3 regions of the Paenibacillus sp. G2S3 genome follow, and region 3 is predicted to be linked to each of the others. Evidence: predicted binding sites of a transcription regulator. Region 3 holds the regulator's gene; each other region holds the start of a gene.
The links. Region 3 encodes Rex, which represses fermentation and respiration genes when NADH is low (regulators of the CRP and FNR family bind a similar motif). Its sites were predicted from a motif close to TTGTGAAATATTTCACAA; they were not measured.
Positions count from the first base shown of each region.

Region 1: a site for Rex is predicted at 4,609-4,626, ahead of adhE (bifunctional acetaldehyde-CoA/alcohol dehydrogenase). Genes of this name have one in related genera too.
Region 2: a site for Rex is predicted at 8,196-8,213, ahead of QNH28_RS27905 (formate/nitrite transporter family protein). Genes of this name have one in related genera too.

Region 1 is NZ_CP126095.1:4,851,836-4,861,962, forward strand. Features, by position in the region: gene pflB (formate C-acetyltransferase) at 1-1,660, opposite strand, end outside; gene adhE (bifunctional acetaldehyde-CoA/alcohol dehydrogenase) at 1,913-4,534, opposite strand; gene QNH28_RS21410 (ABC transporter substrate-binding protein) at 4,933-6,396, opposite strand; gene QNH28_RS21415 (carbohydrate ABC transporter permease) at 6,529-7,401, opposite strand; gene QNH28_RS21420 (carbohydrate ABC transporter permease) at 7,403-8,323, opposite strand; gene QNH28_RS21425 (response regulator transcription factor) at 8,441-9,769, opposite strand; gene QNH28_RS21430 (cache domain-containing sensor histidine kinase) at 9,789-10,127, opposite strand, start outside.
Region 2 is NZ_CP126095.1:6,296,174-6,306,300, forward strand. Features, by position in the region: gene QNH28_RS27870 (ABC transporter ATP-binding protein) at 1-133, opposite strand, end outside; gene QNH28_RS27875 (MFS transporter) at 492-1,724, shown strand; gene QNH28_RS27880 (glutamine--tRNA ligase/YqeY domain fusion protein) at 1,805-3,511, opposite strand; gene QNH28_RS27885 (GNAT family N-acetyltransferase) at 3,742-4,290, shown strand; gene QNH28_RS27890 (MOSC domain-containing protein) at 4,384-5,028, opposite strand; gene QNH28_RS27895 (GNAT family N-acetyltransferase) at 5,009-5,539, opposite strand; gene QNH28_RS27900 (MFS transporter) at 5,610-6,830, opposite strand; gene QNH28_RS27905 (formate/nitrite transporter family protein) at 7,264-8,091, opposite strand; gene QNH28_RS27910 (FAD-dependent oxidoreductase) at 8,651-10,027, opposite strand.
Region 3 is NZ_CP126095.1:4,593,858-4,603,984, forward strand. Features, by position in the region: gene QNH28_RS20140 (AAA family ATPase) at 1-185, opposite strand, end outside; gene QNH28_RS20145 (hypothetical protein) at 178-720, opposite strand; gene QNH28_RS20150 (cell wall elongation regulator TseB-like domain-containing protein) at 1,131-1,649, opposite strand; gene QNH28_RS20155 (amidohydrolase) at 1,819-3,120, opposite strand; gene QNH28_RS20160 (redox-sensing transcriptional repressor Rex) at 3,107-3,760, opposite strand; gene dinG (ATP-dependent DNA helicase DinG) at 3,892-6,753, opposite strand; gene QNH28_RS20170 (tetratricopeptide repeat protein) at 6,890-7,546, opposite strand; gene panD (aspartate 1-decarboxylase) at 7,658-8,041, opposite strand; gene panC (pantoate--beta-alanine ligase) at 8,034-8,924, opposite strand; gene panB (3-methyl-2-oxobutanoate hydroxymethyltransferase) at 8,926-9,792, opposite strand.

The DNA of each region.
Region 1 (10,127 bases), 260 kb from region 3:
TTGCAATACCTTGTTCGTTACGAATTGGTTTAACTTTCGCGTATTTAATAGCACTCAGGGAGTCAGCTGCAACGGACAGACCAGCGATACCGCAAGCCATAGTACGCAGAATATCACGGTCATGCAGTGCCATTTCAATACGTTCGTAAGAATATTTGTCATGCATATAGTGGATGATGTTCAAAGTGTTAACGTAAGTCTTAGCCAACCACTCCATCATCGGTTTGAAGCGTTTCATTACTTCGTCATAATCCAGATATTCAGAAGTGATCGCTGGGAATTCCGGTCCAACTTGTGCTCCGGATTTCTCGTCTTTACCGCCATTAATAGCATACAGCAAAGCTTTTGCCAGGTTAGCACGAGCACCGAAGAACTGCATTTGTTTACCGATGCGCATTGGAGATACACAGCATGCAATCGCATAATCATCACCCCAGTATGGACGCATTAAATCATCATTCTCATACTGAATTGCACTAGTTTCAATGGAAACCTTAGCACAATATTTTTTGAAGCCTTCAGGCAATCTTTCGGACCACAGAACAGTTAAGTTTGGTTCCGGAGCTGGACCCAAGTTGTACAGGGTGTTCAGGAAACGGAAACTGTTCTTGGTAACTCGAGTGGTTCCGTCTTCAGCCATACCACCAATGGATTCAGTTACCCAAGTAGGGTCACCGGAGAATAGATCGTTATAGTCAGGTGTACGCAAGAATTTCACGATACGCAGTTTCATTACGAAATGGTCGACAATTTCTTGTACTTGTTCTTCAGTCAAAGTACCTTCTTCAATATCTCGTTCTGCATAAATGTCTAGGAAGGAGGATACACGTCCCAGGGACATCGCCGCACCATTCTGCTCTTTAACCGCTGCCAGATATCCAAAGTATACCCATTGCGTAGCTTCCTTGAAGTTCGTCGCTGGTTTGGAAATATCCATACCGTGAGCAGCCGCCATTTCCTTCAATTCGCCAAGTGCACGAATTTGCTCGGACAGCTCTTCACGCAAACGAATTACTTCTTCAGTCATGGAATCCACTTCAAGCTCAGTTAGTTGTTGTTTTTTGTCTTTAATCAAGAAATCAATACCGTACAGAGCAATGCGGCGGTAGTCGCCGATAATGCGTCCGCGGCCGTAAGCATCAGGAAGACCTGTGATAACGCCGGATTTACGCACTGCTCTCATGTCTGGTGTATATGCATCAAATACGCCTTGGTTATGCGTTTTGCGAATGTTCGTGAACATATCAACGATGTTTTGTGGAAGCTCGAAGCCATAAGCCTTCGTAGCATCGACCATCATCTTGATTCCGCCGAATGGCTGGATAGAACGTCTGAAAGGAGCGTCAGTCTGCACGCCTACAATTTGTTCCTTGTCCTTGTCAATGTAGCCTGGAGCATGTGAAGTGATTGTGGAGACAGTATCTAGGGAAACATCCCATACGCCGCCTCTTTCTCTTTCTTCCTTGCTCAGTTGGGAAATAATCTTCCACAGTTCAGTTGTGTTACTAGTAGGTCCTACGAGGAACTGCTCATTACCTTCATAAGGCTTAATGTTACTAGCGATAAAGTTGTTAACGTCAACTTTCTTAGACCATTTACCTTTTACAAAATTACGCCATCCCGACTTAACCTCTTGTACATCTTTTTCAATCACCGACATGCTAAATCCCTCCATCTATATTTATTATATTTGTAGAGATCGCGGGCTTGAAGGTTGATCCCGTGTCTCGTGATCCCCAAAAGATGTGGTTGTTCCAAATTTCACAATCAACATTTCATATGTGGGACCGTTGTTTATATAAACATTCTAGTTTATTTTCTATAAAAACACTGTGACAAATATCACCTTTCGAGTGATATTTGTCACCTTTATCTAAGTCCACAACTATCCTATTCTCTATTTAACCATTTGTTAATTATCAAATCTTCCGTAGAATGCATTACGGTATACATCAGCAAGCTCAGATACCAGTGGCAGCTTAGGATTGGCAGTTGTACACTGATCTTCAAACGCACGGTCAGCCAAGTAATCTACACGCGATTCGAAGTCCTTAGCATCAAAGCCCAGTTGTTGGAACGATTCTTCGATACCCAATTTTTTATTCATATCGCGAATCGCATTGATCAGGCTAGTTACACCTTCTTCAGTTGTGCGAGCTGGCAATCCCAGAATACGGGCAATTTCAGCGTAACGCTCATCAGCTACGAAGTGCGAATATTTAGGGAATGAAGCGAACTTCGTAGGTTTTTTAGCATTATAGCGGATAACGTGTGGCATAAGGATCGCGTTAGTACGACCATGAGCGGTGTGGTATTGTCCGCCCCATTTATGCGCCAAACTGTGGTTAATACCCAAGAACGCATTCGCGAAAGCCATACCAGCCAATGTCGATGCATTGTGCATTTTCTCACGGGCAAGCTTGTCACCTTGAAGTGCGGATCTTTCTAGATATTGGAACACCAGTTGAATCGCTTTGATAGCCAGACCATCTGTGTAGTCACTCGCCATAACAGATACATAAGCTTCGATAGCATGTGTCAATACGTCCATCCCTGTATCAGCAACCGCCGTTTTTGGCAAGCTGTAGACGAACTCAGGATCGATGATGGCTACGTCTGGAGTTAATTCGTAGTCAGCCAAAGGATATTTAGTGTGCTGTTCCGTTGTTTTATCGGTAATAACTGCGAAAGATGTTACTTCCGAACCAGTACCCGAAGTAGTTGGAATTGCAACGAATTTCGCTTTATTTCCCAGTTTAGGGAATTTATAAACCCGTTTACGGATATCCATGAATTTTTGCTTCAGACCGTTAAAGTCAGCATCTGGATGTTCATAGAATAACCACATTCCTTTTGCAGCATCCATTGGGGAACCGCCGCCAAGTGCGATGATGCAGTCCGGTTGGAATCTGTTCATCATTGCAGTACCTTTTTCAACTGTAGTTGTCGATGGATCTGGTTCAACTTCTGAGAACACTTCGATAGCTACAGGAGTTTGGCGTTGACGCAGGTAATGTTCAACTCTTTCAACATATCCAAGCTTAACCATCATTGGGTCAGTGATAATTGCAACACGTGTAATATCAGGCATTTTGGTCAGGTACTGAGTAGCGCCTTTTTCGAAATAAATCTTGTCAGGTACTTTAAACCATTGCATATTCACGGTACGACGATTCACCCTTTTCACGTTGATCAAATTGATTGCTGTAACGTTTTGCGATACGGAGTTGCGACCATAAGATCCACAGCCCAGTGTCAGTGAAGGGATATTAGTGTTATAGATATCGCCGATAGCGCCATGTGTCGAAGGCGAATTGACGAGAATACGTCCTGTTTGCAGACGGTTAGAGAACTTCATGATCACTTCTTCGTTGTTGGAGTGGATAGCCGAGCTATGACCCATACCGCCAAATTCAACGATTTCAGCTGCGCGTTCGATACCTTGATCAGCATTCTTAACTTTATAGCAAGCAAGAACCGGACTCAATTTTTCCGCAGATAATGGGTATTTAGTGCCTACGCCTTCGAGTTCTGCTACCAGAATCTTTGTGCCAGCAGGAACTTGAATGCCACACATTTCAGCAATCTTCACTGCCGATTGGCCAACGATTGCTGGGTTAACCGCACATTTATCAACGTTCATTGCACCGCTAGTCAGCTTACCAGCTTCTTCTTTATTAACAAAGTAGCAGCCATTAGCAATCATTTTCTTCTTCACTTGGTCGAAGATTGGTTCTTCAATAATAATCGCTTGCTCGGAAGCACAGATCATACCATTATCGAATGTTTTAGAAAGAATGATGTCCGTTACCGCTTGATCGATATCAGCACTCTTTTCAATGAAGGCTGGTACGTTACCAGGGCCTACACCAAGAGCAGGTTTACCACAGCTATAAGCTGCTTTTACCATTGCAGATCCGCCAGTTGCCAGGATAAGAGCAACGTCTGGGTTGTTCATCAAAGCGTTTGTCTTGTCCATTGTTGGCATTTCAATCCATTGGATACAGTTCTCAGGTGCGCCAGCTTTCACGGCTGCATCATGAAGAATTTTAGCTGCTGCAGCACTACACTCTTGCGCAGATGGGTGGAAACCGAATATAATAGGGTTCCGTGTCTTAATCGAAATCAACGCTTTAAACATCGTGGTGGATGTTGGGTTGGTTACTGGAGTGATGCCCATAACGATTCCGACGGGTTCAGCAATTTTTTGAAAGTTCTCATATGGATTATCTTCAATAACGCCTACTGTTTTATCATATTTAATTCCGTGCCAGATATATTCTGTCGAGAAGATGTTCTTCGTAATTTTGTCTTCGTATACGCCGCGTCCTGTTTCTTCGACGGCCAATTTTGCGAGGTACATATGTTTGTCGAGTCCAGCCAACGCCATTGCATGAACGATTGTGTTAACTTGCTCTTGGTCTAGCGCCATGAACGCCTCATGCGCTTTTTTCGCTTTATCCACTAAATTCTGTATATACTCTTCAGCGGTAACTTGTTTAACTTGGGCGGCGACTTCATTCTTAACTGCCATCTCCCTCGTCCTCCTGTCAATTTTTAGTTGTTTTTCTCTACACATTTATCTTATCACATGATTTCTACCTTGTATAGTGAAATCTTTCACAAAGTATAAAGTTTTTTTGATTTGTTTTCAAAGCGCTTTCATTCGATCATATTATAGTCTTTTTACCATATTATGTGCTATAAAACCCTTAAAATCTTAGAATTATACTTTGATAAGCAAAATATTAAGCCCATTTTGTCCCATACTTCTAAATACACCCTCAAAAAAACATCCCCTACAGCAAAAAAAATTCGATTCTTCTACGCCATAATAATTTCCAGTTTATTATCACTATTTCTAATCATTTATAAATTTATAAATCATCACAACAAAAAAATCGACCCAAAGGGACCGATTTTTTCACTTGCCTATTCCGCTTTAATCGTATCAAAGAATTTCTCTTGAACTGTTTTAGCTGCTGCTTCAAGCTGGCTCTTAGAATCCGTTCCTTTTTTGGAGAACAGCTCTTGAATGACATTAGACATGGTTGCGTAGTAGTCCTGTGTATTGTATTGAGCTTCAGGCTTACCATCCAAAAGTCCCATAATATCAGGGCTGTATTGGTATACGTTTGTATACTTGTCATAAACAGCTTTAGTCTTCTTACCGAACTCAGAATCTGCTGAGTAGTAATCTAAGAGCGGCGGGATAAAGTATTTGCCATCAGCTGTACGTTGTTGAAGAACTGCATCCAATGCTTCCAAACCTTTATCAGAGAAGTAATCAAATGTGATATAACGGAATGCCATTTCTTGCTCGTCAGGTGTTGCATTAGGATTAATTACGAGGTAATCGCCACCAAGTACCCCAGTATGCTTGCCGCCTTTTTCCATAGCAGGCATTGGATATGTGAGCACATCCTCAGGTTTCAGTCCACCTTGATTCAGCGCTTGCTCGATTACGCCATCGGATCCAGCCATTACCATTGCTGTACGACTTTGTTGGAATGCGCCTACAGCATCGCCCCAGCCCAGAGCCCAGTCCTGAGGAATCGCGTTAGCTTCCCATCTAAGTTTCTTGTAGAAATCCAGCGCTTTAATACCAGCATCGGAATTAAATGTAGCTACAACTTTACCGCCTTCAACCTTTTGGATTTCGCCGCCAGCTTCGAACAGGAAGTTGGTCCAGTTCCAGCCTGCTTCGTTACCCTTACCCATTGGAGCAATACCGGAAATACCTTTTTTAACATCAGCTACGCCTTTAGCCGTATTCAGCATATCATCCCAAGTCCAATCCATTGGTGGGACCGCAACGCCTTTTTCATCCAGCATTTTTTTGTTGATCATCGTAGTTGTTACATAACCTTTTTGAGTTACGCCGAAAACTTTACCATCAATGATAAATTGATTTTGCAGTACTGGGTTAATTTGATCCTTAAATTCATATTTATTCCAAAGATCCGTAATGTCCGCAACCCAGCCCTTTTCCACCAGGAATTTAGCTTCTGTAGCGTAGGTGTTAAAGAAGGTTGGTGCTTCATTCGCAGCCATTTTGATTCCGATTTCACTTACATTGTATTGCCAGTCGTCTTTAACGATTTCAACGTTTGGATATTCAGCTTGAAAACGCTTAATCTTGTCATCTTCTTGTGCTCTCACTTCAGTCAAGTCAGGTGTTGGGTAGTGAATCTTGATCGTCACTTTTCTTTGAGTAATGTCATCCACCGGCGCATCCGTAGCGGTTGCTGTATTATCCGTTACCGCATTTGTTGGCGCAGTGGATGCTTCCCCGCCTTTGTTTCCCGCTGTGTTTCCGTTATTGTTGCCGCTGCAAGCAGATAGCAATGATCCGGCTACAAGTACGCTTAGTAGAACGCTAGAGTACTTACGCATTGAAACTCCCCTTTTCAATTCATAATTATCTTACATATTGATCATAAATTAGAAACCGTTTACAAACGAGGTGCATTTATATTCCTTTCATGTGCATGTTTACGATCCATGGTTAAATTCGTCGATAATTGCTTACCCTTTCACTGCTGATAAAGCAACCCCACGCATAATGAATTTCTGGAAAATCAAGAAGACAATAATTGGAGGCAACGATACTATAAACAGGATTGCAAATTTAATATTAGTATTGAGTGCCTTCACATTAATAACGTATTTATAAATCGCTGTCGCAAGCGTATATTTCTCTTCACTATGCATAACTAGAGATGGCCAGAACCAGTCATTCCATGCGGTAGAAAAGATAAAGATCGCTAGTGTAGCAAAAATCGGAATCGATAGTGGCACGGCAATGGAGAAAAAGCTTCTCGGCTCAGAGGCCCCATCAATGCGTGCGGCTTCAAAGATTTCTGGATGAATCCCGTCAAAAAAGTTCTTTAACAATAAAAAGTAAAAGGTGTTCGCACCCGCTGGCAGCCAGAAAGCCGCATACTGATTCAGCAATCCGAGCTCCTTCAAATTGACAAAGTTCGGAATCATGTAGCTGGTAGCCGGAATAAACAATGTCATTAGAAAGAAGAAGTAAATCGCTCTTTTGTACGGAACATTCATACGGGAAATACTAAAAGCCGACATTCCCAATACGACTAGAGTCACAACCATATTCCCTAAAAAGATATAAATAGTGTTTCTAAGGAACATCGGCAGATCAATGTAATTCATAGCATCCTTAAGATTGCTGAAGTGCCATTCCTGAGGAAAAAAATGCGGTGGGAATGAATTCACCTCTTGATTCGACTTCAACCCGTTGAATAACGTCATACAAATCGGGTACAGCATGCTAAAAACCATAATCAAAATGACAATGCACATCAAGCCATAAATGATCTTATTACTTGTTTTTTTCAAGTCGTGTTCTGAAAGAATTCCTCTATCTGCGCTCTTCATCTTAATAGTCCTCCTTGTTAAGCTTGAACTGTAAAATGCCCAAACCACCTAGGACAATGAACATTAACATACCAAGCGCAGTAGCTGTTCCATAATCAAGTCTTGTAAATGCATATTTTACGATTAACAATGCGTAGGTAAGTGTAGTATTATTTGGTCCACCATCAAGCAGCGCCATCTGTGACTGATACCCTTGTGAAGTACCTATAATTTGTAGGATTAGCATCAAAAAGATTAAATTACGCAGTGAAGGCAATGTGATGTACTTTATACGTGCCCATATACCTGCTCCATCAATCTCGGCGGCTTCATACCAATCTCGTGGAATGCTGAGTACTGCAGCCAAGTATATTAGCATCCCTGATCCGAACTGCTGCCACGTCTCCATAAACACAAGGGAAATCATCGACCACCTTGTATCTGTCAAGAAGGCAACCTGGTCCACACCCATCGAGGTTAATAACGCATTGATCGGACCTACCGGATCATAAAGCCATCTCCACAGTCCATATAGAACCACACCAGGCATTACGAAAGGAAGGTAAGCCGCTACACGTACAAAGCCCCCAAACTTTCTAAGCTCTGAGATCATAATGGCAAAAGCAATCGGAACCCAGAATCCAATAATAAGACATAGAAACATGTAATACCCAGTGTTCTTTAATGCGGTCAAAACATCTGGATCACTAAGTGCTCTACTGTAGTTCTCAAAGCCTACAAAGCTGTTCCCTTTAACAAAATCAACATGGTAGAAGCTGTACAGTAAGCCTTTGAAAATTGGAACCCATAAGAACATAATAAAAATAATAACGGCAGGTACGAGGAACATATATCCCCAAAAGTTTTTCTTCCAGCGGTTTTGCTTGTACGGTGTTCCCTTCAGCGTCGCCGGGTTTTCGGTTACTACTGCGGTTTGATTCATCAGACTCCCTCATTCCATTGTTCTTTCAGCATTTTTCGCAAAATGCTTCCTACCTTAAATTGTAGGAAATGAGGGTTGTACTGAACATGTCTATATCTACCGAAGTAAGGAGTGTTTTTACTTCTTCAATTCGCTGGGACTAATCCCATAAAATTTTTTGAAAATTTTACTAAAATGCTCCGGCGATTCATAACCCACACGTTCTGCAATTTCGTATCTGCGAAGATCGGTATTCAAAATCATCTCCCGACTTTCTTCCATCCGGAGCTTGATTACATATTCCCACAGGTTATAACCTGTATTTTTCTTAAATAGGTAACTCAAATAATTGGGGCTAACATGATTCTTCTTAGCCACATCGTGAATCGTCAGTCCTTTTTGCGCATAGTTCTCGTCGATATATTCTTTCGCTTTTTGTACGATCAGATTGCTATGGGTATGAAGCTCTTCTACAGATGGATCACTCGTGTAACTGTTCCAGTTGAAATCCCCATAATAAAACACATAATGGTCACTGTGCGCATTGTTCCAGAGAATTGCATTGGAGGCCTGACGGTTCAAAACGGCCATAAACGAAAGCCCCTTTAAAATCTGGCTGATGCCAATGACCACGTTCAGATGTAAATATTTATGGATATTAAAATGAAGACTACGGCCAAGAATATCTAGTCTATTGATTTGGCCGGCAGATGAATCCTCATAGCTTTTTTCATCCCATTGAATAATGATCGTAATTTCTCCATCCGGTGCATAAAAAGCTATCGAATTCCACTCCTGATCCATTAATTCTTTGGCAATGTTCAGCGCAGCATAATAAAGCAGCCGTCTGTCCCGCATAGTATACTGCTTCTCCTGGTTCACTCCAGACAGGGGTACCTTAAGTTTTAAGACGGAAAAATACGGCCCTTGCAGCTTCAGGTTATCCAGCTTCTGCAAGTTATCTGCTTCAGCTAGTACAACCCCAGGGTCAATGAGCAATTCGTTCAAGAGCTTGCTGTATTCCGGAAGCGGCTCTTCCAGTCGAAAACTTTCATTAATCCCAGACATGAAGACATCTAGTTCTGGAGAGGGCTTACCCATCTTAAGGAGCACATTTCGGACCGAATCCAAAAACTGCTCACTATTCAAAGGCTTAATTAAATAATCCTTAGCCCCGAGCCTAACGGCCATTTGAGCATATTGAAACGTCTCATGAGCAGAAATCACGATGGTCTGTACCCATGGTTTTGTCAATTTGGCATGCTGCATCAATTCAATGCCACTCATTGCACCCATCTGTATATCCGTAACGAGCAGATCAATTTCCTCCATACGGATACAGTCTAACGCTTCAAATCCGCTATTAGCTGTATAAATATTAGAAATATCGAGCCCGGATGAAGCTAATAAATTGCTAAGTCCTTTACAAATCAATGGTTCGTCATCTACTACCAATATATTGAACATATCTGTATGCTCCCCTTCCTTATTCCTGATTCTCTGATTTCGGAAGCTTAACCGTTACTAGCGTTCCGCCTTCTGTACGAGGAGTGTAGCTGATACCATAATCAGAGCCAAAATGTAAATGAATACGCTGGTTAATGTTGCGGATACCATAACCACTAGTGGGATTTGGGCTGTCATCATTTAATACAGCTTCAATGGCTTCGTAATCAACCGACTTATAGCCGTTATCTTCAATAGTGATCATAACGGTTTCGTCCTCACATACTGCAGTGATGGTGATCTCACCATCCTCGCCCATATTTTTAACCCCATGAATAATGGCATTTTCTATTAACGGCTGCAGTGTGATCTTAGGAAT
Region 2 (10,127 bases), 1.7 Mb from region 3:
CCAGACTGACCAAAGTTGATATCATGCTTAGCGCAATGGCTATAGCCAATAAGCCGTATGAAGGCTTGGTTTCTCTTAGTAGCGTTAAGAACGGCTTCAGCGCCATCTTTCGCTTGGGATCGGATTTCTTCATAACATTAATTCCCCTTTTCTTAATAGCTCTACGAGAAAAGCATAGCAATATCTTTCTCGCCTTACACCCATCCTATCTACAGATTGTAAACTGAAGTTAAACCCGCTGATCTGGCATTGTGCGGACATCCTACGGAATTACCATCGGGCAAAATAATACCCGTTACACTTAGTGTTTATGCCTCCTACGGAAGCGTTCACGCATTTTTTGTCGCTTATCGTCTCAAACATAAATAAAACCCAAAATAATGTAAAAAAGTAAAAAAGGGTGTTTGTATCCCTTTTCAACACGTGTTACAGTGATAGAAGGGCCTACTATTGGCCACTCTACTCCAAGCAAGATATTTAGTGAGAAAGGAGTGAACCATTTGCGAAAAGGCGTTATTCCATCTTCTATCACGTCTTTAAAATGGTTCAATTTTTTTGTATATGGAACCATGGTCCTCTTCACCAGCTTCTTTCAACTATACCTGCTGGATGTAGGGATGAACAAATTAGAGATTGGTGTCTTATTCTCTATGGGAGCGCTAGTATCCATATTTGCAAATCCATTTTGGGCGTTCTTAACAGACCGTTCTCAGAATATACGGCGTATCGTTTTGCTTATGTTATTCGGAACGCTAGTGTTCTCACAGTTTATGTTTCGAGCAAATACATATGAAACGATCTACAACGCCATTATTTTGTTCTATTTCTTCCAAGGACCACTATTTGCTCAAAGCAACACAATGATTCTCAGCTATATTGACGGAACTAATCAGCGTTTCCGTTCTTTCCGGCTTTGGGGTTCAATAGGGTGGGCACTGATCGCGATTGTCGCCGGCTTTATCCTGGATTGGGCTGATGTATCCATCTTGACCTATCTGCTTACAGCGTTACTAGGTGCATCAATCCTATCCGTTCTTGTATTGCCTAAAATTAACCATTCTATTATGAGAGCTCCGATGCCGTATAAGGGCTTAAGTAAGTTAATTTTCAATCCTTTTTTCTTGTGTTTTTTAGTGTTTGGTATTCTGGTATCCATACCAAACACTATGAACACCACATTTATATCCTTGTATATTACGGATCTGGGCGGTTCTAAAAAAATGATTGGTCTTGCCGTATTCCTCTCCTCCATTTTGGAGGTAGGCGTATTCGTTCTCTGTGACCGATTCCTGAAACGTAAAATTTCTGTTCTGCTCGGCTGGCTTGCATTGGTCAGTGGTTTGTTCGTTTTGCGTTGGTGGTTTATGGCTGATGCGACTACTGCCCTTCAAGTGGTGTTTATTCAAATCTTACACTGTATAACATTCGGCGGCTTCTTCTATGTAGGTACCCAATTGACGATGCTCCTGATTCCACGGCCTTATCGCTCTTCCGGACAAGCGCTCTACACCCTAAGCTGGAGTGGGATATCCGGTTTCATTGGAGGTATTCTCGGAGGTTGGATGTATCAGTATCTGGGTGCACAGAGCATGTATCAGACGGGTGTATTCTTGACGCTAATTGGAACGCTTGGCTTTGGCTTCATGTGGCTCTTTGTTAGCCGTGGAGGGTATCGCCCCCCTACAGAGGAAGATGAAGAGATCTTCGACATCGAAGCATTGTAAGTCAACAAAAGCAGGCCCAAACGTACCTATTCGGGACGTTTGGGCCTGCTTTTTGTTGTTATCTTGAGTAATTTATCTATTTAGCCTTGTTTAGGAGGCTGAAATGAACTCTTCAGTGAAACGATAAGGTTGAATACGAGATGTCCAGGTGCTGAATATTTGCTATCCACATTAAAATAGCCATGACGGAAGAACTGGAATTTATCCTGAGCCACGCTATCCTTAAGTGCAGGTTCGACAAAGCCTTGTAAGATTTCAATGGACTTAGGATTAAGCTGATCTAAGAAGCTAGGCTCCGATTTCTCTACCGAGGAATCTAAACCTTCAACTTCAACAGCCTCTTCCGCTTCTTCCGCAGAAATCAGAGGCTCGTATAAACGGAATTCCGCAGGAACCGCTTGGCTAGCTTCAACCCAGTGCAACGTACCTTTTACCTTACGGCCTGTAAATCCGCTGCCACTCTTCGTTTCTGGATCATACGTACAATGCAGTTCCACTACCTCGCCATTCTCATCCTTAATAACCTCATTACATTTGATGAAATAAGCATGCTTCAGGCGTACTTCATTGCCAGGGAACAACCGGAAATATTTGTTCGGCGGATTCTCCATGAAGTCATCACGCTCAACATAAATTTCACGTGAGAACGGAATTTGGCGTACGCCCATTTCCTCATTCTCTGTATTATTCTCCGCTTCAAGCCATTCTGTTTGACCTTCTGGATAATTGGTGATAACAACCTTAAGCGGTCTTAACACAGCCATTGTACGCGGTACAGTTAGCTTAAGATCCTCACGGATAAAGTGTTCCAGCATTTGCAGGTCCACCAGACCCTGACTCTTCGAGATACCCGCTTCATATACGAATTTACGAATCGCTTCCGGCGTATATCCTCTACGGCGTAGACCAGAAATCGTAGGCATCCGTGGATCATCCCAGCCATCCACATGTCCTTCGTCTACAAGTAGCTTCAGCTTACGCTTACTAGTCATCGTTTGAGCCAAATTCAGACGACCAAATTCATATTGATGAGGGACAGCTGGCATCTCACATTCAGCTACAACCCAATCGTAGAATGGACGTTGATCTTCGAATTCGAGCGAGCAAAGGGAGTGAGTGACCCCCTCAATAGCATCTTCTAACGGATGAGCGAAGGTATACATTGGGTAGATACACCATTTATCGCCTGTGTTATGGTGATGTGCATGTGTAATCCGATAAATTACAGGATCACGCAGGTTAATGTTCGGTGACGCCATGTCGATCTTGGCGCGAAGAACCTTCTCGCCGTCCTTGAATTCGCCTGCACGCATACGGCGGAACAGGTCCAAATTCTCTTCGATACTACGATCGCGATACGGACTATTCTTTCCTGGCTCTGTTAGCGTTCCGCGCAATTGGCGAATTTCATCCGCACTGAGGTCATCAACATAAGCTTTGCCCTTAGTAATTAATAATTCGGCACGTTTGTACATTTCTTCGAAATAATCAGATGCAAAACGCAGCTCTTCCCATTCATAACCGAGCCACTTTACATCTTCCTGAATCGAGTTCACATACTCCGTATCCTCTTTGGCCGGATTCGTGTCGTCAAATCTTAGGTTAGTCTTGCCACCGAACTCGTCCGCCAGTGTAAAGTTAATCCAGATCGCCTTGGCATGTCCGATATGTAAATAACCGTTCGGCTCCGGCGGAAAGCGAGTGATAACTTCCTTTACTTTACCCGTACGGAGGTCTTCGGTAATAACATTCTTAATAAAATTGGAGGGGGTGCTACGGTTCTCCACAGCTATCAACCTTTCATTCTGTAGTGTTACACTACTTCTTGTTTAAACATGTTTCCTACTAATATACCCGTTAACCGTAGATTGATCAATAAAAGGGGGCACAAGGCATGGATCATTTTTTAGTGTCTTTAGACCTTTTGACTTCTGTCAGGGCGATAGAGTAGCATGATAATCATAAGAAATAATCCATAATCATACATAAGGCCTTGTGCCGAAAAGGAGGCAACCGCTTGTTTAATTATGTCATCGATGAAGAGCTAATGTTAAAGCCGATTATGCCAGAACACGCTCGGCATATGTTCACGTTAGTAGAGCACTCACGTGAACGACTAAGACAATGGCTCCCTTGGGTGGATGCCGTTACGGAACAGGCTCACACTCTTAATTTCATCAAAAATGCAGTTAAACAAAGCACTGACAATGGTGCTTTTACCGCTGGACTATGGGTTCGCGGTGAGCTCGCCGGTGTTGTTGGGTATCACCAGATTGACTGGCATAACAGAGCTGTTGGGATCGGCTACTGGCTTGGTGAAGGCTATGAAGGCAAAGGGTATATGACCAGTGCCTGTCGGGTTCTAGTGGACTATGCACTACTGGAAATGGAGCTACAACGTGTTGAAATCCGCTGCGCAACCGGAAATGTTTCCAGCCGGGCGATTCCGGAACGGCTTGGTTTTGTGCTCGAGGGTGTGATTAGACAGGCAGAGAAACTGCCTCATGGCTACGTAAACCACGCCGTATACGGTTTATTGCGTAGTGAATGGCAGCTGCTCGGCTAAGCTAGGCTACGCAAGCAAAACATATAAACTCATAAATAGAAATAAGCCTGGAAGGCATACGCCTCCAGGCTTATTTTCGTATGTAGATCGTATCTAATTTTCCGGCAGACCCAGCTGTTTTCGAAATTTGTTCCGAACTACGGCAGAAAGAGTTTCTAGCTCCGCAAGCTCTGCCAGTGCAGCTTCCTCTTGCAGCCCTACTTGCATTAAATGCAGAACATGCGCCACGGACGCACCGCCAGCCCCATTTTCTTTTTTGACAATTACATCTCCGGTTGAAATCTTCCCTTCACGAAGCACACGCAAGTAAAATCCGCTATATCTAGTGTCCAGTACTTGAGCTGGAAGATCTGCCGGACCATGCTTTTGTGAGATTTTGAAGCAAGGATACCGGGGCTGGCTGACCTGCAGCACAGTGGTGCCTATTTCGTACACATCGCCAATGCACACGTCTGTCTCCAATAAGCCGGCAGTTGTTATATTTTCTCCGAAGGCAGAGTATTCCAGCTTCTTCCCAAGCTGCTGCTCCCAGTAGGAATAGTGCTCGATCGGATAGGCACAAACTGCCTTATCAGGACCGCCGTGATGTTTAAGGTCTGCTTGCCCGTCTCCATCAAATCCGCTCATATGTAGCTGAACCGATCCTTCTGCAGGCATTTTATAAATGCCAGTTTCTAAAGGTTTCCCCCGATAATCCACTGTTATCGGCCGCCCCACATTAAGCGAGATGATCTCCATATCCTTTTCCTCCTGTCAGCATGCAGCACATAAATATTTCATCCACATAACGACCGCCTAGATAAAACTCCTCCCGCAGACGTCCCTCTTCCACAAACCCACATTTACGATAAAAAGAAAGCGCTGATTCATTACAGGATAATACGCGTAAACGCAGCTTGCGAATGGCGTTCTCTGCGGCATGTTCCTTAATAGCCTCTATGAGCTGCCGGCCAATACCTAAACGTTGATAATCCGGATGGACAGCAATATTGACCTCACACACATGCCTGTTACTCTCCATTCGACTAGGACAGCCAAACCCAACATATCCGCATAGCTTGTCATCCTTTAACGCGACAAGCTGTGAACCCGGGGGAGCATTCAGTAGGTAATCCTCTTGAGAACGCCACATTAATGGCCCCGGACTAGTGTCCTCCGTCCAGATCATATGATCCAGATGTATCAGTTCCCGCACGTCTTTAATCTCTGAGAATCTTATTATAAGCCTATCCCTGTTGCTTCGTTTCATAAAGATGTACACCCCTTGCCTTGCACCTCTATAGAATTCATCGCAGATCATTTGAATCCACTATGCTCAACTATCCTATTGACCGCTCCAATGAATTTCCTCGGCGGTTGATATATGCATGAACGATAAAGAATCCTACGGACAGCAGTGCCATCGCACATGCCAACCATGCGGTAGGCGCTAAGCCTCCACTATCGTATAACCTACCCATTAAGTATGGTCCAATCACCCTGCCGACTGCCCCCATGCCTCCACTTAGCCCTAAATAGAAAGGAGCACTGCGACCTGCATGATCCGAAATAAAGGAAGGCATGGCCGGAGATATCAGCATTTCCCCAAGCGTAGCGAGTACCATCCCAAGCACTAGACCTGAATAAGTCGGCATCCATAAAAGAACAGCATACCCACCCAAATAAAATAGAGCACTTACTGTCATTTGGGCCGTTGAGGTGGATGCGAACCAGCGTTTAATCACTGTTACGAGTGGCTGGGCCGCAAAAATAAGAATACCGTTCAGCGTCCATAGGAAACCATACGTTTTCTTAGGCCAGCCCTCTGAAATAATAAAAGGGGACACCCCTGTATTCCAGATAGAGTTCCCTAACAGTAGGAACATCGAGGCAATACCCATATAAAGATAAATTCGTGTATGCCCCATTAGCTTCCAGGTGGATTGTTTGTCAGGACCAGCCTTCTGGTGTTCTGCGACCTCCTGTGAAGAATCTCCTCCAACTTTCTTGAGATATACAAAAAAGAATACCGCAAATACCGCTGAGGTTACGCCGTTCATCACAAAGCTGAGCATATAAGAAATATCGGCCAAAAAACCACTTAACGCCGTACCCAGTGCTACACCAATATTATTGGCGACATAAATAACATTAAACAGCTCTCCGCGCTGCTTCGTAAAACGAAAGCCGATAAACGCCTGAATCGCAGGTAATGACAACGAATTAAAAAGCCCTACCAATCCCATCGCGACCATAAATAACGTCCAGTTGCTACTTGCTGCCGGCAAAGTGAACAGGGCAAGTGCATTCATGCCCAGTGCTCCAACAATCAGCCGGTTAACGCCTACCTTATGATAGAGTGAGCCCCCGAGTAGTTGACCCACGATCCCTCCAACCGATTGAATAAGAATTACTAATCCAGCATCCGACATGCTGCGTCCGAGCTCATCAAATACATACATTGTAACCAGAGGCCACATCAGTGCACTACCGGTTGCGTTAATTAGGCTGGCAATTAAAAATATCTTAACTTCTTTAGGATAATTCTGTAAAAACTTCATAAGTAGTGTACATCCCCTGTAATATATGTGTCATTATTCCATCCAGTATTATCCCAAAACAGGGTTCAGAGCAAGCAGACGCATTGACGTGCTATCGTGATAAAGTATCTCCATACTCTACCTCTTATTTAGGTCTAACTTCTACCGTAGCTGAGAAAAAAGTGGCCCCGTTCACGTCCGCAATCCTCCATTGCTCCTACTATCTATTTATATATTATAGTTGCCGCTATCGTCCGTAAAGCAGACTAAACAAAACGATGTGATTCGTTCTTGCAAAGTCGGGGTAATAGAGCCTAGAAACACTCCCCCTTTTAAAATTCGCCGTGCATCCGAATTCGTTCCCCCGAGATTGGATACATCACGGCGGATTTTATTTGTTTATACAGTAAAAAGCACCCCTCGACTATTCTAAGGAGTGCTCTATAAGATAGGTTTAGGCGTGTTTCTTTACACCGCTGCCGGACATGCTGTCCACGGATTGAATAGATGCAGGCTCTTTACGCAGGTAAGCCATCCAATAAGCTGCCGCAACAAAAATGGCGCCGCCCGTCAAGTTGCCTAGCCATACCGGAACAAAGTTATTGAAATACTCTCCCCATGAAAAATAACCTTCAAAAATAGCAGCCGGAATTAAGAACATGTTGGCTACAACGTGCTGGAAGCCGATAGCTACAAAAGCCATCGTTGGGAACCAGATGCCGAGAATTTTACCACTGAAGTTATCTGCTCCATAGGAGAGCCATACAGCCAAAGCTACGAGCCAGTTACAACCGATACCGGAAACAAATGCCGGCAAGAAATCTGCCTCAAGCTTATGTCCTGCCATCTCCACTAATTTTTCCAAATACACACCGTCAGAGGTTAGACCAACCACGTGACCGAAAAAGTAAGCTACAAACAAAGCTCCCGCTAGATTGCTCAGGGTAATCAATACAAGATTCTTAACAACTTCCCAGAAGGATATCTTCTTCGCCATAAAAGCAAGTGGCACAGCCATCATATTGCCTGTCAGTAGTTCTCCCCCTGCAAGCAGTACTAGAATCAATCCAACAGGAAAGACTGCTGCCCCTATAAAGTTAGCGATGGATCCCCATTCATGTGGTGCGCCAGCAATGACGCGAATATCCAGTAAAAATCCGAGCGCGATAAACGCTCCTCCCAGAAAGCCCAGAATTAGTACGGTGCTTAAAGGATTGTGCGCCTTTTTTATGCCGTTCTCGACCGTGACTGCGGCAATCTGCTGCGGTTTATTATAAGCCATGATTCCTATCCCCTTCATCTATTTACTTAAAATTTGTTCCTTTACGACCATTGTAGCGTGTCATAAAACACATTAACGTGATAATTATCACTCCACGAAAAACTAAGTGAAAGTTTTCACTGACATGTCAAATTTACTGTAGTCTGTGCACCATTAGAACATAAAGCTTATTTAATTGATCAAATTATCTCACTTTTGACCACTTTTGAAGTGAACAAAGTTGTTATCGGACTCAGATGTCCTTAACCGTAGCTTTTGGGCACATTTGGCTCGATATAGGACCCCATAGTCACTATTCGCACGAAAAACACCAAAATTGCACCTCATTTTACGTAATAGCTGCACTGGTGTCCGAAAACACACTCAAAAGACAATGAATGGCTAAATAGCGTCTTATGGGTCCGTACCATAACCGAAGCCAAGCGGGTTTGCACCTACCCATGCAGAGAATCATCCTCCACCTAACAAAAAAAGCAGCGATCTCCCTACAGGGGGATCGCTGCTTTGCTAAAGACCAACTAATTCATCCAAATCCACTTCGGAGACAAACGTCCCCTTTTTATACGGTTACTGCCTCTTTACTTGGTACTGATGTAGGTACTGATGTAGGTAACGATTCAAGACCTACTGTATTCAGGAAGTTCCAAGGCTTGTTGTAATGAGGTTGGAAGAAGAAATCAATAAAGGCAAGCTGATCGATTGTCATTTTATTTTGAATACATACAGATACTGTGTTGATCGATTGCGTCAAATCCGTCTTGGACATGATTTGTGCTCCGAGAATACGGCGTGTAGCGCGATCAAATACAACTTTTAATTGAACTTGCTCGAAGGTTGGCATAAATTCCGGACGGTAGTTGTCAATAATCATGGTTGTTTCTACGTCCATTCCTTCAGCTTTAGCTGCTTCTTCAGTAAGACCGGTAGCAGCGATATTATCTTCATAAATCTTAATGCCGGAAGTCCCTTGAGTACCCATATAAGGAATTGTCTCTGTCATCAAGTTACGTGCGACCAAAGTGCCCATCCGTACTGCATTGGTTGCTAGTGGAATATAAGTGTGCTTACCTGTAGGGTTGTAATGAATCGCGCAGCTGTCACCAGCGGCGTACACATCTGGGCAACTAGTCTGCATATAATCATTGACCAGAATTGCGCCATTTGGCAGCATATCCACTTGACCTTTTAAGAGCTCAGTATTCGGACGGAAGCCGATACAGAGAATAACAAGATCAGTCTCATGCTCCCCTTGGCTTGTGATAACCTTGGTAACTTTACCACCTTCGCCAGCAAAAGAACTAACCTTCTCATTCAGCGCTAATTTAATTCCATGATCCTTAAAGGATTGTTCGATCGGTGCAGTGAACTCTGGGTCCAAATATTTATTTAGAATACGATCCTCACCATCAATTAGCGTGACCTGCTTCCCGTTCAATTGGAAGGCTTCCACCAATTCTACGCCGATATAACCAGCGCCTACGACTGTGATTTTATTCGCGTGTTTAGCCTTTTCTATAATGGTGTTGGAATGCTCATAGTTCTTGCAAAGCAAGACACCTTCCAGCTCAAGCCCTTCGAGCTTAGGCACAATTGGCCATGATCCTGTAGTCATAATCAGTTTATCGTAGGTATCGTCAAACTCCTGTCCCGTTACCAAGTTGCGAACACGCACCGTTTTGGACTTCGTATCCACTGCGGTCACTTCGTGACGCATGTTGGTCTTTACACCAAGCTCAGCAAGCTTCTCTGGAGAAGAATAGAACAGCCCGTGAGGGTCTTTGACTACTCCACCTACGTATAAAGCAATTCCACAGGATAAGAAAGAAATATTATCATTACGCTCATAAACCGTAATCTCGGCTTCTGGGTAAAGCTTAGCAGTATTTACAATTGCGGCAGTTCCGGCATGGGTACATCCAATGACAGCTACTTTCATTATTTTCTTCCTCCTTCAAATGGACAACCTGGATATATATTCGAATTACTTGACTGACCAAATTAGATATCTGATCACCGATGAGTTATTTGTGATTTAT
Region 3 (10,127 bases):
TTCTGGCGTTTCTTCCCCGCACCAGCGTTCACCGTAAGCCCGCCACGCAAATGAGCAATTATAAGTAATGCAGTAAGCATTCCAGCTGCTATAACAATCGGGAATATATTAATACCTAAAAAAGCCATGAAAATAAACAGCACAGGAATAAATCCGATTAAAATTTCTTTAAGGTACTTAGGCATTATTCCATACCCCCAAGGTCGCAGGTTTTCGCGGCAAAATAATAAATTTGCTTTCTTTACCATTACTCAAGCTTACATACACATTGGTATCGTCGATTTCAGTAGATGCTATCACATCTCTATATTCCGAATTTTGCTCTTTCAATCTATCAAGCTCTGTAGGTATAATCGTATATTTATGGCTCTCCATGGCTTCAGCTACAGAGAACATCGCTTTATCCCAATAATCATCCAATAGTTCACTTGAATTTTGCTCCACATCCAGTTTAAGCTTACGTCCCTCAATCACTGATTTTCCTTCTTTGGATACATATGATACTAGATCACGTAAATTCGTGCCCGGCTGCAAATCAAGTTTCAAAGTGACCTCTTCGCGGTTAATACTAATATGTGAAGTATTTACTCCCTCAAATCCAGATACAATCTTTTGGAGTGGTTCCTGTAAAGCAAACTGACGATATAAAAAGAATCCTCCAAATAATAGCATAGCCGACAGTAGAGACGTTATTAGTACAGGTACAAGACGTAATTTCAAGAAACGTCCTCCTCTCAAAGATGAAAAAATGTAAACAGAATGATCCAAAGTCATAGCTGTCAAAAGCTCATCAGAACCTAACGTTCTACTAATACTGTTCTAATTACAAACAGTAGTATATCACATGTGTATATACGAAATTTTAAAAAAGTGTGAAGATATTTAAAATTTTATTTTTTAAATATTTCCAATTTATTAAACATCTTGATTTATTTCGACAAAAAAAGGGCTGTTACTCTTAATTAACAGGCCTTTTTTCACATGTATCCTTAAATATAATATATAAAAACCACTCTTATAGTATATCACATTTCGTATACTAATAGTATATCAAATTAGTATTTCATTTGAACGAAAACAAGCGAACCATAAATGGTCCGCTTGTTTCTCCTGTAGTGCTTTTGTTTAATTTAGCGGCTAGGTAAACTGTATCCTTCACCCATTCGAGCCCCATCTGAGAACCGATAAAATTGATAATAGTACCGACCGCTTTGTTTATAAAAAAGCTGCCAAGCATACTCTCCGTTATATACTCCTGGCAACAACCGCTCAATGCTGATGTCCGGAAGATCGGCTTTTATAAGGCTACGCATTTTCGCTTCAGAAGTCCCTTTACTTAGTTCCTCAGCAAATACTGAATCGGTGTCTTCAGCAATCTTCCCGTCTACAGTAAAACGTACCCAAACCATCAACTCGGTCCCAGCTTCATTCTTCCCTGTTAAGACCCAGTACACCGCATTTTCATCCCACACGGATTTTTGCGCTTTAGTTACCTCTGTTAGACCAGCACTCGTTTTGGCGACATCCTTAGCGATATCTCGCTCGTTCCATTGATCTTTCATAATATAAGCATAGAACTGGATAAGTCCGAACAGAAGGAGCAGAATCAGAACTGACCCCAGGAGGATCCATTTTTTCCTTTTCTTCAAGGTGCAGCTCCCTTTCTAGTAATATATCTTTTTTGATTATATAACACACCTGTGTGTTTATCCAAAGTTTCATATCCAATTCAATGATCTAATTATCAGAAACACAAAAGGCTGTAACTTTGCAATCGCAGAAAGTCACAGCCTTTCAGTTATTCGTTATGATCTTAGACTATCGTTTAAGCAGTCCATCAAATGATTCTTGCGCCTTACGACGGATTGCTTCCTCATCTAGCGTTACACATTCTCCATGTTTTACAACCTGTTTACCATTCACCCATACATGCTCAACGTCCTTGGCGCTGGCAGAGTATACAGCATGAGACAACAGATCTGTGTGTGGTAGCAAATGCGGCTGGTCTATATCAATCGCGATAAAGTCCGCTTTCATGCCAACAGCGAGTCTACCCACATCATTTAAAAAGATAGACTTTGCGCCATACTCTGTAGCTATACGCAGCGCTTCCGGAGCTGGAACAGCCGTCGGATCACCACTTACACCTTTATGGATGAGAGCTGCAAGACGCATCTCTTCAAACATATCCAGGTTATTATTGCTTGCCGCACCATCTGTACCCAGTGACACCTTCACACCAGCCTTTAGAAGATCCGTAACCCGCGCCACTCCACTAGCCAGCTTCAGATTACTTCCTGGGTTATGAGACACGCCTACATCATGACGAGCCAGTATCTCGATCTCTTCATCATTCAAATGAACGCCATGTGCAACAATAGACGGACGTGTGAACATTCCAAGCTTCTCTAAATGCGCTACAGGCCGAAGTCCGTAATCCACCACATTCTGCTCCACTTCGCGTTTGGTCTCGGACATATGGGTATGCATCGGTAAATCCAAATCATGTGCCGCTTGTACAAACTTAACAAAGAAGTCCGGTGGGCAAGTATATGGGGCGTGTGGCGAGATCATCGTCGTAATTCTACCATCAGCCTTACCATGCCAATTTCGTGCAAAAGAAATCGCTTCCGCAAGCTTGTGATTTTGTACTTCCTCTGGGCATAAGCCAATTACGCCTCTCATCAGTACGGAACGGATGCCTGATAATTCGACTACCTCTGCTACTCGGTCCATATGATCATACATATCCAAGAAGGTTGTAGTACCACCTTTTAGCATTTCCAGAACCGACAAGGAGGTTCCCCAGTATACATCTTCTCCAGTGAATTTCGCTTCCATCGGCCACATCTTCTCTTGAAGCCACACCTGAAGGGCTAAATCATCTCCATAACCACGAAGTAATGACATTGCGGCGTGGCCATGTGTGTTTACCAGACCTGGCATAAACAGCAGACGACTGCCATCAACAACTTGCACACCATCTTCCATTAGAGGCTCTTCTTTTCCTATGTAAGTGATCAAATCATCTTCAATAGTCATATATCCACTTAGAACCGGCTCATCCGTTCCCGGAGTAAGAAAACGCCCGCCCTTGATAATCGTTTTATTGCTCTTCATTTCCGCTTTCTTCCTTTCCGTCTTTCAAGTAATAAGCAAGGCTTTGCAAATCCGTTGTAAAATCGGCAGCATGAACCCGGATATTCGGTGGTGTTTTAAGAATCACTGGCGCAAAATTCAAAATTGCCTCAATGCCAGATTCAATAAGAATATCTGCTACATTCTGCGCTTCTGAATCAGGCACTGTAATAATCCCAATTCGAATACCTTGCTCACGAACCGTCTGACCTAGCTCCTCCATTGGTTGAACGGTAAGAGAGTTGATTTTACGCCCAACCTTAGGCGCATAAGAGTCAAATATTGCGGTAATCTTCATAGTATCTTTCAGATAAGCATTGTAATTAGATAATGCATGTCCAAGGTTACCGGCACCAACTAAAGCTACATTCAGTTGTTGATCCAGCTTCAGAATATGACGAATTTTCTCAATAAGGTAAGTTACGTCATACCCAATACCTTTTCTACCAAAGTCTCCAAAATAAGCTAAATCTTTACGGATTTGAGCAGGATTCAGATCAAGTTTTTGCCCTAGTTCTTGTGAGGAAACGGTTAATATTTCACGTTTCTGGAGATCATTCAAGAAACGCAAGTACACAGGAAGTCTGCGAACAACGGCTTCTGATATTTTATCCGATTTCATAATTTACCTCCTAATTTAAGTAATATTCTGTTCATATCCTATCGAAATTTCTGCACCTCGTCTCAATGAAGAGCGGTATTCTTATACCGCCCTTCATTGTAGAGTGATTAATTATAGGGAAGACGCCCTTTTCAAGAAACGCCTCCGTCCTCCAACCACTCCGCTATACGAGGAACCATTTGATCTGTAAGCATATGCTCCATTTTCGGGCCAGGCAACGAATACAGGAAATACTTCCCATAGTGGGATTCGATCACCCTTGTGTCATACACAATAACAATACCCCGATCCTGCGCTGTCCGCACCAGTCTTCCAAATCCTTGCTTAAAGCGTATAACCGCCTGAGGAACAGACAACTTCATGAACGGATTCTTCTTCTGGGCTTGTAATAACTCAGACTTCGCTTCCGCTAGGGGGTGATTCGGCGGTTGAAATGGAAGCCTCACGATGGCCAAGCATGTTAATGCTTCACCTGGAATATCTACACCCTCCCAAAAGCTGCTTGTTCCTAACAGTACAGAGGCTGCACTGTCCTGAAAACGGCGGATCAGCTTGCTGCGGCTACCACCTTCCACGCCTTGCCCTAGCACCGTGATCTCTTGTGAGGCTAGAGCCTCTTTGAGAGGATCATAAACCTGGCGTAGCATCTTGTAAGAAGTAAACAGGACAAGCATCCGCCCACGTGTTGTAATAGCTGCTTCTGCTAGCGACTGTACGAGTGTATCGACAAATCGAGCATCTCCCACACTACCCTTCACACTAGGGAAATCCCGCGGAATAACCAGCAGTGCCTGTTCCCGATACTTAAATGGAGAAGGGAGTAATGATGTCATCAATCGCCCTTCTTCGGCAGCCTCATTTAATCCAAGATTATCGATCATAAACTGGAACGATTTATCGACAGAGAGTGTCGCCGAGGTTAGCACGATACTTTTCTTCTTGTCGAAAAACAGCTCCTTAAGCTGAGTACTAACATCAACAGGAACGGCATACAACTGTAGCGATTTACTGCGATAATTTCCATTCGCCTCCAGCCAATATACTACATTCTCGTCGTTTAATCCCATAAAAAACCGAACTTGCTCACGTATAGAAGCTAAATCCTTAAATAAGCCGCTAATATCGGTAACTAGACTATCTGAGGAAGATTGACCTTCTTGGTCACGCATCTCATTAAGCATTTTATCACCCTTACGGATAATTTCGCTTAATGTCAGATTCATAGTATTCTCTAAAGCAACCAATTCATCCCAATCATTCGGTTTACGGGTAGGAAGTAACCGCATGACTAACTGTCCAGCTTCTCCCGCCGCTGCATCGCTACGTTCCGGCAAGAGGCTGAATAGTTTATCACTAAGTAGATCCCAGGTTTCTTTTACGGTAAGCAGATCCGGATAGATTCTATCGATCACTCCACTCCATTCAGAAGCTTCCTCACTGCCTGATGACTGAAGCATTTGGCGAAGCGTAGGAAGTTGGCCATTTCGACTATCCTTATAAAGACGCGAAAGTGTATGTGCAACCGTGAAATGCTTCATATGCATGCCTAAATGCTTGCCAGCCACATCCTCCAGATGGTGGGCCTCGTCAATAACAAGATGTTCATAAGCCGGAAGTAGCTGGTGCCCAGCCTTAACATCTGCGAACAGCTTAGAGTGGTTCGTAATGACCACATCAGCAATACCAGCTTCATGTTTTGCCCGGTGGTAATAACACTTACGGAACCAAGGACACGAACGGCCCAGACAAGAATCGGTATCGCTTGCCACCGTCTCCCAGAAATCTCCGCCACGACCACTTAGATTGAGCTCTTCGTCATCTCCTGATTCACTTTGTGTCAACCAAACGATCATCTGAGCCGCAGTAAGCGCATCTTCCCTCGGACTTATAAAGTCTTTTTTATTAATTTTATGTTCAAACTTACGAAGACACAAATAATGCCCTCTGCCCTTAAAAATTGCAGCTTTAAATGGAAAAGGAACTACCTGCGTTAACAAAGGAATATCACGCTCACGCAATTGATCTTGCAGATTAATAGTATGAGTGCTGACCATGACTTTTTCATTCGAGCGTACGCTTTGGTATATGGCAGGCAGCAAATAACCAAGCGATTTGCCGGTTCCTGTCCCTGCTTCGATCAATAGATGTTTGTCTTCGGCAAGTGCCGTCATCACCTCATTGATCATAATATCCTGAGCTTCTCGGCTCTCATATTGTGGCAAAGTATCTTTAAGCCTTTTAGTTACTTCATCCATATAATCTGTAAAAGATAAATTCTGCAGCGGATTCTCAGCATGCTCGTCCCTAGGTGGAGCTAATTCATTCCAGTCTCCTACAGCAAGCGCTAGTTGGCGATAGAAGGTCAGATCACCTTCGGGCTGAAGCGTCTCCGCTTCCCGTTCACGCAGCAGACCATCAAAATACCAACCCAGATCACTATCCTCTTCCGTAAACAGCTCACAGAGTCTCTGGATCGTCAGCAGAGGCAAATCGTAGAGCTCCTCCAGACATTTCAGTAATACAAGAGCAGTTGCGAGTGCATCACTGTCTGCCTGATGCGGACGATCATGCGTCACGCCAAAATGTGCACTGACTGACCCTAGTTGATAGGATGTGAGGGAAGGAAAGCAGATTTTCAGAAAATCAATCGTATCTAAAATCCGCCCTTGAAATGGTAAATACCCACATCGGTCTAAAGCATTTTGCAAAAAATGGAAGTCAAATGCGACATTATGCCCTACAAGCACAACATCATCCAAGAGTGGAACAAGCTCCATCATCATCTCATCCAGCTCAGGTGCATCCTTCACATCATCGTCGGTAATTCCCGTCAGACCAGTTATAAAAGGAGGTATCGGCGTTCCGGGCTTGACATAGGAACCATATACCCGGGAGATGGACCGGTCTTCTTCTATAATTGCAAGGCCAACCTGGATAATTTCACCCACGGATTGGGTTCCCGTTGTTTCAAAATCAAGCACGGCAAATTTCATTATAATTCTATTCCCTTTCAATTGAGACTCTTAATCAGCATAACAGAAGTTGCGAAAAAAGGCGATGCACACCACAGGTTCAGGGGATGCATCGCTTGAATGTAAATGCAGAATAATAAACCGTAAACGTAATAATTTACAATAATGAAACAAGCTGATTTCCGAAATGAAGCTTACCTCCTCGGCGGCGGCAAACCTCCAAATTAACGGTTGGTTCAGGAAGTGCCGGGTCAAGCTGCAAAGAAAGGCCAAACAGCTCCTGCGCTTCATTGAAACGTTCTTGAGAGGCCCGGATGCAACCTAAAGCGTTATAAACCATTGCCTTCAGCTTGGTTTCCCGTATCAAACCGAGCATATGGTTCAGATGACTCCAAGCAGCTTCCCCATCCCCTTCCTGCAGGTAAGAGATGGCTAAATATAATCGAGCAGCCAAGCTATCCGGATATTGCAAGATAACTTCCTTAAACTGCTCAATACATTTCCCATACATCAGCAGCTTATAATACCCCTGACCTCTAACAAAAGTATCCATGCACAGCTCGGGTGCTTCCTGCTCGGGTGCTTCCTGCTCTGGCACTTCCTCTTCGACCACAGTCGTAAAATCTACACTTTCACGAAAGTGGCTTAGCTTCTCTGCAAAGGCCAGCCATTCATCCATCACTTTATCGCTAAGTCGATGCAGCATATTATAATTGCATAAAAGCTCATTCCGGCGGGCACCCTCCGCTGTAGGGTAATCTGTAACGATCTCCTGAAGCACCTTGTTCATTTCAGCAAACAAATGTTGAAACATGGGCTATCCCCCCTTACTGAAGATGAAATCAGTTCAGCTTGCCTGACTTCATTTTCTGCGAGAACGGGGTCTTTCATCCCTGCCATTCATTACATGGCGTAAGTCTAAAATTTAAGCGATTGTAGCATGCAGTTCATGATCAGCCAGCTTCACGGGTCTGTTATTCTCATCCACAAATACCACCGTTGGCTTATGCGACTCGAGTTCTTCCGAAGACAACATCGCATATGAAATGATAATTACTGTATCACCCGGGTGAACAAGTCGTGCAGCTGCACCATTCAGACAGATCACACCACTGCCGCGAGGCCCAGGAATGACATAAGTTTCTAGACGTGAACCATTATTGTTATCCACGATCTGTACTTTTTCATTCTCAAGAATATCTGCCGCTTCCATTAAATTCTCATCAATGGTAATACTCCCCACATAATTCAAATTCGCTTCTGTCACCGTCGCGCGGTGAATTTTGGATTTCATCATATGTCTAAACAAGAGCGGCAACCTCCTTTGGAATAAATACATTATTGTCAATTAAGCGCGTTCTGCCAAACTTCACGGCAAGCGCTATAATAATTTCCCCATCTACATCCGTTAATAAAACTTCGTTCTCCAAGCTTTCCAGATTAGGGAATGTCAATATTTCCGCATAATCAATGACTGCTAAAGGAGAGCTAGAAATAACCGATGTCAACAATTCCCGTACTTCAGCAACGGTTCTTACTTTTCCTTCTTCCATGGACTGACGTGCTTCACGTAAGGAACGAGATAACACCAGTGCTTGAGTACGTTCCTCTGGAGATAAGAATACGTTACGTGAGCTAAGTGCAAGTCCATCTCCTTCACGAACGATGGGGCAAGGCACAATTTCAACATTCATATTCAAATCGGACACCATTCGGCGGAGTACAGCTACTTGCTGAGCATCCTTTAGTCCGAAGAAAGCATAATCTGGCTGTACGATATTAAACAGTTTATTAACGACTGTTGTTACGCCATTAAAATGCCCAGGGCGGGATGCCCCACAGAGTCGAGTGGTAAGCTCTGATACCGAGACAGTCGTCCGGGTAGGCTGCGGATACATTTCTTCCACGCTGGGGATAAATACAATATCGACACCTTCGCGTTCCGCCAGCTCCAAATCACGCTCTTCATCGCGCGGATAGGAATCATAATCCTCATTTGGTCCGAACTGCAGCGGGTTTACAAAAATGCTCATAACGACCGTGTTGCTCATTTCTCCTGCCCGCCGAAGCAGACTGGCATGTCCTTCATGCAGGTATCCCATGGTTGGAACAAATCCTATCGGGGTATGCCCACCTTGTCTCATATATTCCAAAGCTTCGCGCAGCTGCGTAATGCTTCTGACGACTCTCATCTTATTCCCCATCCTTTCCGGCACCGCCATATAAAGATTCCAGAACGGTTTCATCTGCTTTAAAAACATGACCTTCATCTGGGTACGAGCGGTCCTTCACTTCTTGCACATATTGGCTGATACCCTCACGAATCAGACTACCCACATCCGCGTAGGTTTTTACAAAACGTTTCTCACGGTAGGGTGAGGCATAACGCAACAAATCATGGAAAACCAATACCTGTCCGTCACAATAACGACCTGCACCAATCCCAATGGTTGGAATGCTCAGCGCCTCAGAAATTGCTTGTGCTACTTCTTCAGTCACCAGCTCCAGTACCACTGCAAAAGCACCGGCTGCTTCAAGGGCTTTTGCTTCATCCATCAGACGTTTTGCATCTTTGGCATCTTTACCTTGAATGCGGTAGCCACCAATCATATTTACCGATTGTGGCGTAAGCCCAATATGCCCAAGCACAGGAACTCCTGCAGCTACAACCGCAGTGACTGTCTCACAAATTTCGAGACCGCCTTCCATTTTGACGGCATGAGCCCGCCCTTCCTGCATCAGTCTGCGCACACCTCGCAAGGTTTCATCTATACTGCCGTGATAGGTCATAAATGGCATATCTGCCACAATGAATGTTTTTTGTGCGCCCCGAGTTACTGAACGAGTGTGGTAGACCATGTCGTCAATCGTAACGGGTAAAGTTGTATCATATCCAAGTACCACATTTCCCAGGGAGTCACCCACCAAAATAAGATCGATACCGGCTTCTTCAGCAAGTAGAGCCGATGGGTAATCATAAGCAGTCAGCATGCTTAACCGCTCACCATCTGCTTTCATTTTTTTCATTTTCACAATATTAAGTGCTTGTTTGTTTGCCATTTCTCTCTTCGTCCTCCTTTTTGAAATTACATCCCCGTAAAAATCGCAACAAAAAAACCTTTTAGCAACGATTTGCTAAAAAGGTCCGAAGGGCAAAAAAGAGTCACTCGCGATCGTCCCTTCTGTCTCGGTCCTTACGGCTCAGAGCAGAATCCAACGTAACCGTCTAACGCAGTTATGAAGGTGATTCCAATAATAAAACCATTATAAGTTCATCAGATCAAGAGTACAGTTCGCAAAACGATACCGCCTCCGACCCATAGTATAACAAAAAGGACTCGGAAATACACGAAAAAAATATGACAGGGGATGACACCCTGTCATATAAAAAAGAT